DNA from 2 places in the Streptomyces sp. NPDC019937 genome. Region 2 is predicted to be linked to the other one. Evidence: predicted binding sites of a transcription regulator. Region 2 holds the regulator's gene; the other holds the start of a gene.
What was found. The regulator HrcA, encoded in region 2, represses chaperone genes, less so after heat shock. The targets are predictions, from matches to a motif close to TTNGCACTCNGNNNNNCNGAGTGCNAA.
Positions count from the first base shown of each region.

Region 1: ABZ562_RS33155 (FmdB family zinc ribbon protein) is a predicted target of HrcA. The motif match lies at 3,868-3,894, and genes of this name have one in related genera.

Region 1 covers NZ_JBEYAL010000043.1:2,103-8,676, reverse strand. Annotated here, with positions in the region: gene ABZ562_RS33185 (P1 family peptidase) at 1-218, opposite strand, end outside; gene ABZ562_RS33180 (AMP-binding protein) at 421-963, shown strand; gene ABZ562_RS33175 (hypothetical protein) at 967-1,155, shown strand; gene mscL (large conductance mechanosensitive channel protein MscL) at 1,172-1,657, opposite strand; gene ABZ562_RS33165 (RcpC/CpaB family pilus assembly protein) at 1,751-2,389, opposite strand; gene ABZ562_RS33160 (S-methyl-5'-thioadenosine phosphorylase) at 2,540-3,388, opposite strand; gene ABZ562_RS33155 (FmdB family zinc ribbon protein) at 3,486-3,857, opposite strand; gene ABZ562_RS33150 (potassium/proton antiporter) at 3,980-5,500, opposite strand; gene ABZ562_RS33145 (penicillin acylase family protein) at 5,760-6,574, shown strand, end outside.
Region 2 covers NZ_JBEYAL010000018.1:135,471-142,044, forward strand. Annotated here, with positions in the region: gene dnaJ (molecular chaperone DnaJ) at 1-1,021, opposite strand, end outside; gene hrcA (heat-inducible transcriptional repressor HrcA) at 1,022-2,038, opposite strand; gene ABZ562_RS20090 (MBL fold metallo-hydrolase) at 2,215-2,937, shown strand; gene ABZ562_RS20095 (DUF3097 domain-containing protein) at 2,961-3,782, shown strand; gene hemW (radical SAM family heme chaperone HemW) at 3,803-5,035, opposite strand; gene ABZ562_RS20105 (ATP-binding SpoIIE family protein phosphatase) at 5,081-6,574, opposite strand, start outside.

The sequences.
Region 1 (6,574 bases), on a different contig from region 2:
CGCGGATCGAGGGCGTCGGTCTCCCGGGTGCCCGGGCCGCCGCCGCGCACATCGACGGCGGCGACCGCGCCGCCCTCGGGGGCCAGCACGACGGTCGTTCCGGTCAGCCATCCGCCTCCGGTGCGCTGCGCATGGCCGACGCGCAGCCCGGGTACATCCGTCAGTGCGTCGGCCCGGCCGGGTTGCGGGGAGTCATGGGTGGTTCGCTCGGCATCCATGAACGCTATGCGTAGCACGGTGGCTCGTGTCATGGTCGGGCACCGAGGCGTGACCGGCCCCGGAACGAGGGCTCCCGCGGGCACCTCCGGGCTGCGTGCGCCGGGCCATCTCCACCTCATATAGCGGTCGTTCATCAGATGTTGATGACGTGCCAGCAGGCTGTGCGGTATGCCGTTCGTCCCCGCCTCAAGGAATACCGCCGTGCCTCGTGCCTCCCGGACGGAGGAGCTCCCGACCCTGGCCGCCGCCACGCGGCAGACCTCCCGAGTGGCCCTCCGGTGGATCAGCGAGCCCGACTGCACCGAGGAGCTGACCCACGCCGAACTGCTCGACCAGGCCGCCAGGGCCGCCGCCGCCCTCACCCGGCTCGGAGTCCGGGCCGGTGACCGGGTGGCGGTCCATCTGCCGCTGGTGCCCGAATCCGTGATCGCCACGCTCGCCTGCGGCCGCCTCGACGTCGTACGCGGCAGCCTGCCGGTGGGACTGCGCCCGCACGAACTGCGCGACCGGATCAGGGAGATGGACGCCAAGATCGTCATCACCGCGGACGGGGAACAGCGCTGCGGCGAGCAGCACCCGCTCAAGCAGCTCGTCGACCGGGCGCTCACCGGCTGCCCCGGCGTCCGGAACGTGCTGGTCGTGCACCGCCTCGGCCGCCCGGTGTCCTGGAAGCCGGGCCGGGACCTGTGGTGGCACGACGAGCTCGGCCGGTACACCGAACCGCTGCCGCGGTCGTACGCTTGAGCCATGAGCGATGCCCCCGACCCAGGACCGCGCGATCCGGCCGCCGCGCTGATCTTCGACGACCCTCTGGCGCAGCCGTCCTCGGACGACACGGACCGCGGGTGGGGCGAGCGGACTCCCGGCGGACACGGCGCCGACAGCGCCGCGGATCTGGCCCGGTTCCTCGACGAGAAGCCGCCCCACCACCTCTGACCGAGCAGGCGCTGGATCAGGTGCTGGGGCCGCCTTCGCGGCGGGCCACCAGCTCGTCCCGGATCTCGCGGAGCAAGATGATCTCCTCGGCCTCCGTCTCGGCCAGCTCCTCCTCCGCCCGCTGCTCCCGGGCGGCCTTGCGCGCCAGATAGCGCGACATCGGCAGCACCATCAGGAAGTACACCACCGCCGCGGTGATGAGGAAGGTCAGCACGGCGGACAGCACGCTGCCCCACAGGATCGGGATGCCGCGCGCCACCTCGCCCGCCGCGTTGGTCTCGCAGGGCGCCTTGAGGCAGGAGCGGTACTTCTCCAGGTCCTTCGTGCCGAAGGCGCCGACTATGGGATTGATCAAGCCCTTCACTATGGAGTTCACGACGGCGGTGAAGGCGGCTCCGATGACGACCGCGACCGCGAGGTCGATCACATTGCCGCGCATCAGGAAGGCCTTGAAGCCCTCCAGGACGCTCTGCTTCTCCTCGGGCACCTTCTCTGTGCTCAACCCACTGCCTTTCTCTCGCCGCCACGGTGCAGGAGCGGACGGTTCCGCAACCTACACCGGCGTCGATTCGGCCCATGAGGTGAGGCATGCGTGTCAGGAGCGGCACAGGGTCACCGCCAGACGTGAGGTGGCCTCGGCCCCGGCGAGGTCGGCGGCGGCCGGACGCGGCACCGTGAGCACCACCAGCGCCCCGGCATCCGGTTCGTCCACCCCGACCGCCGGCGGATCACCGCCCCGGAGGCCGGGGACGGAGGCCACCCGGACCCCGCGCGCGACCACCCGCGCCGGGGCACCGGAGCCGTGGCGCCGGACGGCCTCGGACGTGGGCGCGGCCAGCACGTCCACCCGGTCGCCGGGGTGCAGCAGCCGCACCGCCGCCGCGTCGGCGATCCGGACGGGCGCGGACACCGTGGCGGGGTGCGACGGCTCGTACCGGCTCCGGGCCGCGGTGGTGGGGGAGGGCTCCGGGCGCGCGGAGCCCTGACCGGACGGTGCCGCGGCGGCGAGCGCGGCGGCCGTCAGTGCCAGCCCGGCCGCCATGGAGCGCCGCCGTCGCCGCACGGACCGCCGCAGCCGGTATCCCCCGTCGCGCGCCACCCGCACCGGACCGAAGGGCGGCACCGCGCGGGCCGGGGGAGTGGCACGGGACGGCGGAGAAGGCGCGCGGAGCGGGGACGCGGGGGACGGGAACGAGGACGCGGGGCACGGGGACGGGGAGAACGGGTGGGACATGGCACAACACCGCCTGCCGTGAGGAGCCGGGAGCTTCTGGCCCCCTCACCATGCCCGTCCCCGCCCGATCCCGCCGGGGCCTGTGGACGGCCGCCGCCTTGTGGACAACTCGGTCCCCCACACGAGCGCGCACCCCTCCCAGCCCGCCCGCTACGGCAGCTCTATCCCCAGTTCCCAGCCCTCGTGCCCGTGCGCGCACAGGCAGTCCCGGTCGGCGTTGTCCGGAAGCCCGCTCACCGCGTCGAAGAGCACCTCGCGCAGCCGCCCGACGTTCTCGCCGAACACCTTCAGCACCTCGGCGTGCGAGACGCCCTCACCCGTCTCCACCCCCGCGTCCAGGTCGGTGACCAGCGTCAAAGACGTGTAGCACAGCCCCAGTTCGCGGGCGAGTACCGCTTCCGGATGTCCGGTCATCCCGACCACCGACCAGCCCTGGGCGGCGTGCCAGCGCGATTCCGCCCGCGTGGAGAAGCGCGGCCCCTCGACCACGCACATCGTCCCGCCGTCCACCGGCTCCCAGCCGCGTCCGCGTGCCGCCGCCACCGCGGCCCGCCGTCCCACCGGGCAGTACGGGTCGGCGAAGGTCGTGTGCACCACGTTCGGCACCCGCCCGTCCGGAAGCGGCTCACCGTCGAAGAAGGTCTGGGTGCGTGCCTTGGTGCGGTCCACCAGCTGGTCCGGCACCAGCAGCGTCCCCGGCCCGTACTCCGGCCGCAGTCCGCCCACGGCGCACGGCCCGAACACCTGCCGCACTCCGGCCGCGCGCAGGGCCCACAGGTTGGCGCGGTAGTTGATCCGGTGCGGCGGCAGATGGTGCTTGCGCCCGTGCCGGGGAAGGAAGGCGACCCGCCGCCCCGCGATGTCGCCGAGGAAGAGCGAATCGCTCGGAGCCCCATAGGGAGTCTCCATGGTGATCTCGGTCACGTCGTCGAGGAAGGCGTAGAACCCCGACCCTCCGATGACCCCTATGTCTGCGTGTGCGCTGCTCGTCTCGGCCATGCGATCACCCTAGCCAGCCCCGGCGGGCGGCGCCGGAACACATCGCGCCCCCGTCCGCTTCCCTCGGGAAGCGGACGGGGGCGCGATGCGTACGAGGTCAGGCGGCCGAGCTGGTGCTGCTCGACGATGACGACGACGAAGAAGAAGACGTCGACGACGAAGACGAGGAAGAAGACGACCCCGAGGAGGTGTCCGAGGAGGAGGACGAAGACGACGAGGTCTTGTCCGACGACGAGCCGCTGTCGCTCTTCGCCGCGGACTTCGCCGAGCTGCCGCTCGAACCGCTGGACGAGGAGCGGCTGTCGTTCCGGTAGAAGCCGGAGCCCTTGAAGACGATGCCGACCGCGGAGAACACCTTCTTCAGGCGGCCCTGGCACTGGGGGCATTCGGTGAGCGCGTCGTCGGTGAACTTCTGCACCGCCTCGAGGCCCTCGCCGCACTCGGTGCACTGGTACTGGTAGGTCGGCACGTACTTCCTCCTGGCACTCTCACTCATTGAGTGCTAACGACGCTCCATAGTGCAGTATTCCGGCCCGCCAGTCCACTGCGGTACGGCATACGGTGACCTACGCCACGCCGTCAGCCATGTCCTCAGCCATTGCCGCCAGCCGTCCCGGTGCCCAGCCAGCCCGCCAGCTTGCCGCCCCGGCCGACCGCCCGCAGCCGCTGCTCGGCCGCGTCCCGGACCGGGTCGGTGGCCACGACCAGGAGTTCGTCGCCGCGCCGCAGCACGGTCGAGGGCAGGGGGACGAAGCTGGCGCCGTCCCGGACGACGAGGGTGACCGCGGCCCCGGGCGGCAGCCGCAGCTCGGCGACCTCCACCCCGTGCATCCGGGAGTCCTTGGGGATCGACACCGACAGCAGATGCCCGCGCAGCCGCTCCAGCGGCGCCGATTCGATGCCCAGGTCCGCGGTGCCCTCCGTCTCCTCCAGCCGCAGCCGGGTGGCGAGCCAGGGCAGCGTCGGCCCCTGGACCAGGGTGTAGACGATCACCAGGACGAAGACGATGTTGAAGACCCGGCGGCTGTCGGGCACCGCGCCGACCATGGGGATGGTGGCGAGCACGATGGGCACCGCGCCGCGCAGCCCGGCCCAGGACAGCAGGGCCTTCTCCCGCCACGCCACCCGGAACGGCATCGTGCTGACCACCACCGACACCGGCCGGGCGACCGCGGTCAGCACCAGGCCGACGACGATGGCCGGCCAGATGTCGTCGGCCAGTTCGTGCGGCGTCACCAGCAGTCCGAGCAGGATGAACATGCCGATCTGGGCGAGCCAGCCGAGCCCCTCGGCGAAGCCGCGGGTGGCCGGCCAGTGGGGCAGCTTCGCGTTGCCCATGACGAGCGCGGCCAGGTAGACGGCGAGGAAGCCGGAGCCGTGTGCCAGCGCCCCGCCCGCGTACGCGACGACCGCGATGGCCATCACCGCGATCGGGTACAGACCCGAGGCGGGCAGCGCCACCCGGCGCAGGCCGTACGAGCCGAGCCAGCCGATCGCCAGTCCGACGGCGGCGCCGATCGCCAGCTCCAGCGCTATCTCGCCGATCATGACGTACCAGTGGTCGATCGGACCCTGGCTGGAGAAGGCGACGACCAGGATCACCACTGGGGCGTCGTTGAAGCCCGATTCGGCCTCCAGGATGCCGGTGAGCCGCTTGGGCAGCGGCACCTTGCGCAGCACGGAGAAGACCGCCGCCGCGTCCGTGGAGGACACCACCGCGCCGATGATCAGCGCCTGCCGCCAGTCCAGCCCCACCACATAGTGCGCCGCGGCCGCGGTGACCCCCACGCTCACCGCGACGCCCGCGGTCGACAGCACGGCGGCCGTCGGCAGCGCGGGTTTGATTTCGCGCCACTTGGTGCCCAGGCCGCCCTCGGCCAGGATCACCACCAGCGCGGCATAGCCGATGACCTGCGTCAGTTCGGCGTTGTTGAAGGTGACGCCGAGCCCGTCCGAGCCGAGGGCGACGCCCATCCCGAGGTACAGCAGCAGGGTGGGGAGCCCGCTGCGCGAGGAGATCCTTACGGCCGCCACCGCGACGAGCAGGACGAGAGAGCAGACCAGCAGCAGTTCATTGAGGTGGTGGACAGTCAGGGGCCGAACCTTTCTCACATGAGCGGCGGGAGGACCTTCGGGGACGAGATGAACGGTTCCCGGCCGACCGGAACTTCATTGCCTTACCTAACATTTTACGGGTTCTTGACGCGGGCCTTCCACACGGGCCGCCCGCGGAGGTGTGGGAGACCTGCGGGAGGCCCGGTCCGGTGGCCGGTGGACGGCGTCAGTCATGACTCCGCGTAGGGGCGGCGACAGCCCTGCGCCTATGGTTGCTCCAGCACTCCAGGATCACCCTGCCCCTCGAAGGACAGCGATGCCCGCCAACAAAACCGGCTCTTCTCCCAAGAAGAAGGGCCGACGTCTCCGCCTGATCGTGATCGCAGTCGTGCTGCTGCTCGTGGGGGGTCTCGGCTTCGGCACGTACTGGAGTATCAGTACCGTGCGGGCCTCTTTCCCGGAGACCACGGGGTCGCTGCAGCTCAAGGGGCTTTCCGATCCCGTCCAGGTCAAGCGCGACGGTAATGGCATACCCCAGATCTACGGCGACTCACCCGAGGACCTGTTCCGCGCCCAGGGCTTCGTCCAGGCCCAGGACCGCTTCTGGGAGATGGACGTCCGCCGTCATATGACGGCCGGTCGGCTCTCCGAGATGTTCGGTTCCGGCCAGGTGGAGACCGACGCGTTCCTGCGCACCATGGGCTGGCGCCGGGTGGCGCAGCAGGAATACGACACCAAGCTGTCGCCGTCGACGAAGAAGTATCTGCGGGCCTACTCCGACGGCGTCAACGCCTACCTCAAGGATCACGAGGGCAAGGCGCTGTCGGTCGAATACGCGGCGCTGGACTTCAAGAACGACGGCTACAAGCCCGAGAAGTGGACCCCGGTCGACTCGGTCGCCTGGCTCAAGGCCATGGCATGGGACCTGCGCGGCAATATGCAGGACGAGGTGGACCGCGCCCTGGCGTCGAGCCGGTTGAGCGCCAAGCAGATAGAAGAGCTGTACCCGTCGTATCCGTACAGCCGGAACAAGCCGATCGTCCAGGGCGGCGCGCTCAACGAGGCCACCGACGAGTTCGACCCCAAGGCGACGTCGACGGGCACAGCGGGCGCCACGGGGTCCACCGGCGC
Region 2 (6,574 bases):
GCTCCTCCTGCTCCGGGTCGAGCTTGGTCGGCGTCGTCACCTCGACGTGCACGATCAGATCGCCCCGGCCGCCGCCGCGCAGATGGGTGACGCCGCGCTGGTGCAGCGGGACCGACTGGCCGGACTGGGTGCCGGGCCGGATGTCGATCTCCTCCATGCCGTCCAGCGTCTCCAGCGGCACCTTGGTGCCGAGGGCCGCCGCGGTCATCGGGATCGTCACCGTGCAGTGCATGTCGTCGCCGCGCCGCTGGAAGACCGGGTGCGGCACCTCGTGGATCTCCACGTACAGGTCTCCCGCCGGGCCGCCGCCCGGGCCGACCTCGCCCTCGCCCGCGAGCTGGATGCGGGTGCCGTTGTCCACACCGGCCGGGATCTTCACGGTCAGCGTGCGCCGCGAACGGATCCGGCCGTCGCCCGCGCACTCCGGGCACGGGGTCGGCACCACGGTGCCGAAGCCCTGGCACTGCGGGCACGGCCGCGAGGTCATGACCTGGCCGAGGAAGGACCGCGTCACCTGCGAGACCTCACCGCGGCCGCGGCACATGTCGCAGGTCTGCGCCGAGGTGCCCGGCGCCGCGCCCTCACCGCTACAGGTCGTGCACACCACGGCCGTGTCGACCTGGATGTCCTTGGTGGTGCCGAACGCGGCCTCGTTCAGCTCCACATCGAGGCGGATCATGGCGTCCTGGCCGCGCCGGGTCCGGGACCGCGGGCCGCGCTGCGAGGCGGTGCCGAAGAACGCGTCCATGATGTCGGAGAAGTTGCCGAAGCCCGCGCCGAACCCACCGGCGCCGCCGCCGGCCGAACCCGACGGGTCCCCGCCCAGGTCGTAGACCTGCTTCTTCTGCGGGTCCGACAAGACCTCGTAAGCGGCGTTGATCTCCTTGAACCGCTCCTGGGTCTTCGGATCCGGGTTCACGTCCGGGTGCAGCTCGCGTGCGAGCCGGCGGAATGCCTTCTTGATCTCGTCCTGCGAGGCATCGCGCTGCACGCCCAGGACTGCGTAGTAGTCCGTCGCCACTTACGACTCCGCCAGGATCTGTCCGACGTAACGTGCCACTGCGCGTACCGCTCCCATCGTTCCGGGGTAGTCCATGCGGGTCGGTCCGACCACGCCGAGTTTGGCGACGGCCTCGTCGCCCGAACCGTAGCCGACCGCGACGACCGAGGTGGAATTCAGCCCCTCGTGAGCATTCTCATGCCCGATGCGCACGGTCATACCCGAGTCTTTGGCCTCGCCGAGCAGCTTGAGGAGGACGACCTGCTCCTCAAGTGCCTCCAGCACGGGCCGGATCGTCAGGGGGAAATCATGCACGAAACGCGTGAGGTTCGCGGTGCCGCCGATCATCAGCCGCTCTTCGGTCTCCTCGACAAGCGTTTCGAGCAACGTCGCCAGCACGGTCGAGACCGTCCCCCGGTCCTCCTGCTCGAAGGACTCCGGAAGATCCTGCACCAATTGCGGCACATCCGCGAACCGCCGCCCCACCACCCGGCTGTTGAGCCGGGCCCGCAGGTCCGCCAGCGAGTCGTCGCTGATCGGAGCCGGGCAGTCCACCACGCGCTGCTCGACCCGCCCGGTGTCGGTGATCAGCACCAGCATCACCCGGGCCGTGGCCAGCGGCAGCAGCTCCACATGCCGCACCGTCGAACGGGTCAGCGACGGATACTGCACCACCGCGACCTGCCGGGTCAGCTGCGCCAGCAGCCGGACGGTGCGCCCCACCACGTCGTCGAGGTCGACGGCGCCGTCCAGGAAGTTCTGGATGGCGCGCCGCTCCGGGGTGGACAGCGGCTTCACTCCGGCCAGCTTGTCCACGAAGAGCCGGTAGCCCTTGTCCGTGGGGATGCGCCCGGCGCTGGTGTGCGGCTGGGCGATGAAGCCCTCGTCCTCCAGCGCGGCCATGTCGTTGCGCACCGTGGCCGGGGAGACCCCCAGCCGGTGCCGCTCGGTGAGCGCCTTGGAGCCCACCGGCTCCTCGGTGCCCACGTAGTCCTGGACAATGGCACGCAGCACCTCGAGTCTGCGTTCGCTGAGCACCCCGCGCACCTCCAGTCCAGCCGTGTCATCAGGTCGTCCGTCTGGCACTCAATGGTCACGAGTGCCAGAACCCCTCAGCCAGTGTACGGCGGGGTGCGGTGGCCACGGCAAGAGCCGCCCCCCGCCGGTGCCCCGGCCACACGTCACGCTATCGCTGTTGGAGCTAGCGTCTCGGTATGAAGACGTGTTGGGAAGAGGCCGGGTGGGAACAGCTCGCGCCCGATGTCGCCCGCCGCCGCCTGCCGGACTGGGACTGCACGGTCGGCGTGATCGTCGGCCGTACGGACGTCCTCGTGGTGGACACCGGCTCGACGCTGCGCGAGGGCGCGGCGCTGCGCGCCGAGATCACCCGGCTGACCGGCCGCCGGCCGACCCGGATCGCGCTCACCCACCCGCATTTCGACCATGTGCTGGGCACGGCCGCCTTCGCGGGCTGCGAGGGGTACGGGGCCACCGGTCTGGACGCCCTGCTGCGGCGCGACCGGGAGGTGCTGCGCGAGGACGCGGTACGGCACGGGGTGGCCCCCGGTGCCGCCACCGAGGCCGTCGATCACCTCGTACCGCCGCATCACGCGGTCTCCGGGGAGGTCAGCCTCGACCTGGGCGGCCGGTCCGTGCTGCTGGCGAACGTGGGCCCCGGGCACACCGCCCACGACCTGGCCGTTCTGGTGCCGGGCCGGCCGGAGGTGGTCTTCTGCGGCGATCTGGTCGAGGAGTCGGGCCCGCCGCAGGCCGGGCCCGACGCGATCCCCTCCCACTGGCCCGCCGCCCTCGACCGGCTGCTCGCCCTCGGCGGCGAGGACGCGCGGTACGTCCCCGGCCACGGGTCGGTCGTGGACGCGGCGTTCGTACGTGACCAACGCGACGAACTGGCCGCGCGCTTCGGCGTGTCACGCTGAGGCGCCGCGCTATCGTCATCCGGATGCACAGCCGACAGTACGACTCGGATCTGACCCCGCCCTGGAAGCGGCAGCAGCCCGCCCCCGAGGTCCCCGCCGACCCGGATCTGGTGGTCGAGGAGGTCACCACGGGGTTCTGTGGTGCCGTGATCCGCTGTGAGAAGACCGCCCAAGGGCCCACGGTCACCCTGGAGGACCGCTTCGGCAAGCATCGTGTCTTCCCCATGGAGCCGCGCGGCTTCCTGCTGGAGGGCCGCGTCGTCACCCTCGTACGCCCGCGCGCGACGGCCCCAGGCGCGCCGCGGCGCACGGCCTCCGGCTCGGTCGCCGTCCCGGGCGCCCGCGCACGGGTCGCCCGCGCCGGGCGCATCTACGTGGAGGGCCGCCACGACGCTGAGCTGGTGGAGCGGGTCTGGGGCGACGACCTGCGCATCGAGGGCGTCGTCGTGGAGTACCTGGCGGGCGTCGACGACCTGCCCGCCATCGTCCGCGACTTCTCCCCCGGCCCGGACGCCCGCCTCGGCGTCCTGGTGGACCATCTGGTGGCCGGGTCCAAGGAGTCCCGGATCGCCGAGCAGATCACCGACGAGAACGTCCTGGTCGTCGGGCACCCCTTCATCGACGTGTGGGAGGCCGTGAAGCCGTCCTCGCTCGGCATTCCGGCCTGGCCGTCGGTGCCGCGCGGCCAGGACTGGAAGACGGGCGTCTGCCGGGCGCTGGGCTGGCCGGAGAACACGGGCGCGGCGTGGCAGCGGATCCTGTCCGCGGTCCACTCCTACAAGGACCTGCGGCCGGAGCTGCTGGGCAGGGTCGAGGAACTGATCGACTTCGTCACGGCGCCGTGACCGCGCCCTGACGGGGTCTTTCAGTCCACCACGTCCCGCACCACCGCGTCGGCCAGCAGGCGGCCCCTGAGCGTGAGCACGGCCCGGCCCCGCCGGTAGGGCTCCGGCTCCAGCAGGCCGTCCTCCAGCGCCCGCGCCGCGGCCGCCGCGCCGGCCGGGCGCAGCAGCTCCAGCGGGCACCCCTCGGCCAGCCGCAGCTCCAGCAGGATCCGCTCCACCCGGCGCTCCTCGCCGGACAGCAGCTCCCGCCCGGCGCCCGGTGAGCGGCCCTCCCCGATCGCCTGGGCGTACGCGCCGGGGTGCTTGACGTTCCACCACCGCACCCCGCCGACGTGGCTGTGCGCGCCGGGTCCGGCGCCCCACCAGTCGGCGCCGCGCCAGTACAGCTCGTTGTGGCGGCACCGGCCCTCGGGCGAGGTCGCCCAGTTGGAGACCTCGTACCAGGCGAAGCCCGCCGCCGACAGCGTCTCCTCGGCGATCAGATACCGGTCCGCGTGCGCGTCGTCGTCGGTCATCGGCACCTCGCCGCGCCGGATCCGGCGCGCCAGCTGGGTGCCCTCCTCGACGATCAGCGCGTACGCCGACACATGGTCCGGGCCCGCGCCGAGCGCCGCCTCCAGGGAGGCCCGCCAGTCGTCGTCGCTCTCGCCGGGGGTTCCGTAGATCAGGTCCAGGTTCACATGGTCGAACCCGGCGGCCCGGGCCTCCGCGACGCAGGCCTCGGGGCGCCCGGGGGTGTGGGTGCGGTCCAGCACCTTGAGGACGTGCTGCCGGGCGCTCTGCATCCCGAAGGACACCCGGTTGAACCCGGCCTCCCGCAGCGCCTCCAGATAGCGCGGATCGACCGATTCCGGATTGGCCTCGGTGGTGATCTCGGCGCCGTCCGCGAGGCCGAACTCGTCCCGGATGGCCCCGAGCATCCGCCCGAGGTCCTCGGCCGCGAGCAGCGTCGGCGTGCCCCCGCCGACGAACACGGTCTCGACCGGCCGCGGATCGTCCCCCAGCACCTTCCGCGCGAGCCGCACCTCCTCCGCGACCTGCTCGGCGTAGGTGTCCCGGGAGGCGAGCACCCCGCCGGAACCGCGCAGCTCGGCGGCGGTGTACGTGTTGAAGTCGCAGTACCCGCAGCGGGTGGCGCAGTAGGGCACGTGCAGATAGAACCCCAGCGGCCGCGCCGCCGCGCCGGCCAGCGCGCCGGGGGGCAGCGCGCCGTCCTGGGGCATGGGGTCGCCGTCGGGCAGTACGGAAGGCATACGCCCCATTGTCCGCCATGCCGCGGCGCGCCCCCGCCAGGCGTCCTACAGCGCCCTGAGCACCAGCATCGCCAGGTCGTCGTCCGGCGGCTCCACCGCGAACTCGTCCACCGCCCGCCGCACCCGCTCGGCGACCTCCCGCGCGCTCATCCCGGCGCAGCCCCCGAGCACCGCCGCGAGGCCGTCCTCGTCGTCGAACTGGCGGCTGCCGGAGCGGTGCTCGGTCACGCCGTCCGTCACGCACAGCAGCGTCTCGCCGGGCGCCAGATCGAACGTTTCACTCTCGTACGCGGCCTCGTCCACCACGCCGAGGAGTATCTGCGGCACGGCGACGGTTCGTACCGTTCCATCGGGCTGGAGGAGCAGCGGCAGCGGGTGGCCCGCGCTCGCCAGCGTGCACCGCACCACCGCCTCGCCGCCCTGCCGCAGCGGCACCAGCTCGCCGTACAGGACCGACAGGAAGCGCGCCGAGCCGCCGCCCGGCGGCAGGCCCGCGCCGCCCGGGTCGACGCCACCGGCCGCCTCGACGGCCTCGCCGACGGCCTCCTCGCCCAGCAGCTGGTTGAGGCGGTCGAGGACCTCCCCCACGCCGTAGCCCTCGCGGGCCAGCAGCCGCAGCCAGGGCCGCACCAGGCCGGTCACCACGGCCGCTTCAGGACCGTTTCCGCAGACGTCGCCGAGCACGAAGCACCAGCGCCCGTCCCCGGCCGGGAAGACGTCGTAGAAGTCGCCTCCGGCCGAGATGTCGCCGGTCGGCTCGTACACGACGGCCGACTCGACGCCGGGGATCCGGGCGATCCCGGACGGCAGCAGCCCGCGCTGGAGCACCCGGCTGATGGTGGCCTGGCGGGTGTAGCGCCGGGCGGAGGCGAGGGCGAGCGCGACGCGGCGCGTGAAGTCCTCGATCAGGCCGACCACTTCGTCCGGCATGCGGACGAGCCCGGCCCGTCCGAGCAGCAGCGTGCCCAGCGCGCGCCCGCCCGCGATCAGCCGGCAGGCGAGCGCGGCGCCGCCGGGCCCGTACGCCGCGGGGTCGGCGGGCCACGGCCAGTCCAGCGCCCCGCCGCGCGCGGTGGCGGGCAGCTGGGGCGGTTCCTTCTCCAGCACCTGCCGCAGCCCCTCCATGCGGCTCTCGCTGGCGTGCCAGACCCGGGCCAGCCGCGGCGGCCCGCTGCCGGTGTCGAGCCAGATCGCGCACCAGTCGGCGAGCCGGGGCACCAGCAGCTGTCCGGCGAGGGAGGTGACCATCTCCTCGTCGAACTGCCCGGCGAGCAGGTCGGACGCCTCGGCGAGGAAGGACAGCGCCCCGTGCCGGGTCCACTCGGGATCGGCGCGGCGGGCGGGCGTCCGGCGGGGCGCGGGGGCGACGATCTCGGTCCCGCGCGAGGCCCACTGGGGCGCGAGGTCCCCGGCCGCGGGCTCCTCGGGCACCGGCGGCTCGGCGGCGGCCGAGACCGACACCTGGAACCACACGGTCTTGCTGGCCCGCCGGTACGTCGTCCCCCACGCTTCGGCGATCTCGGCCACCAGCCGCAGCCC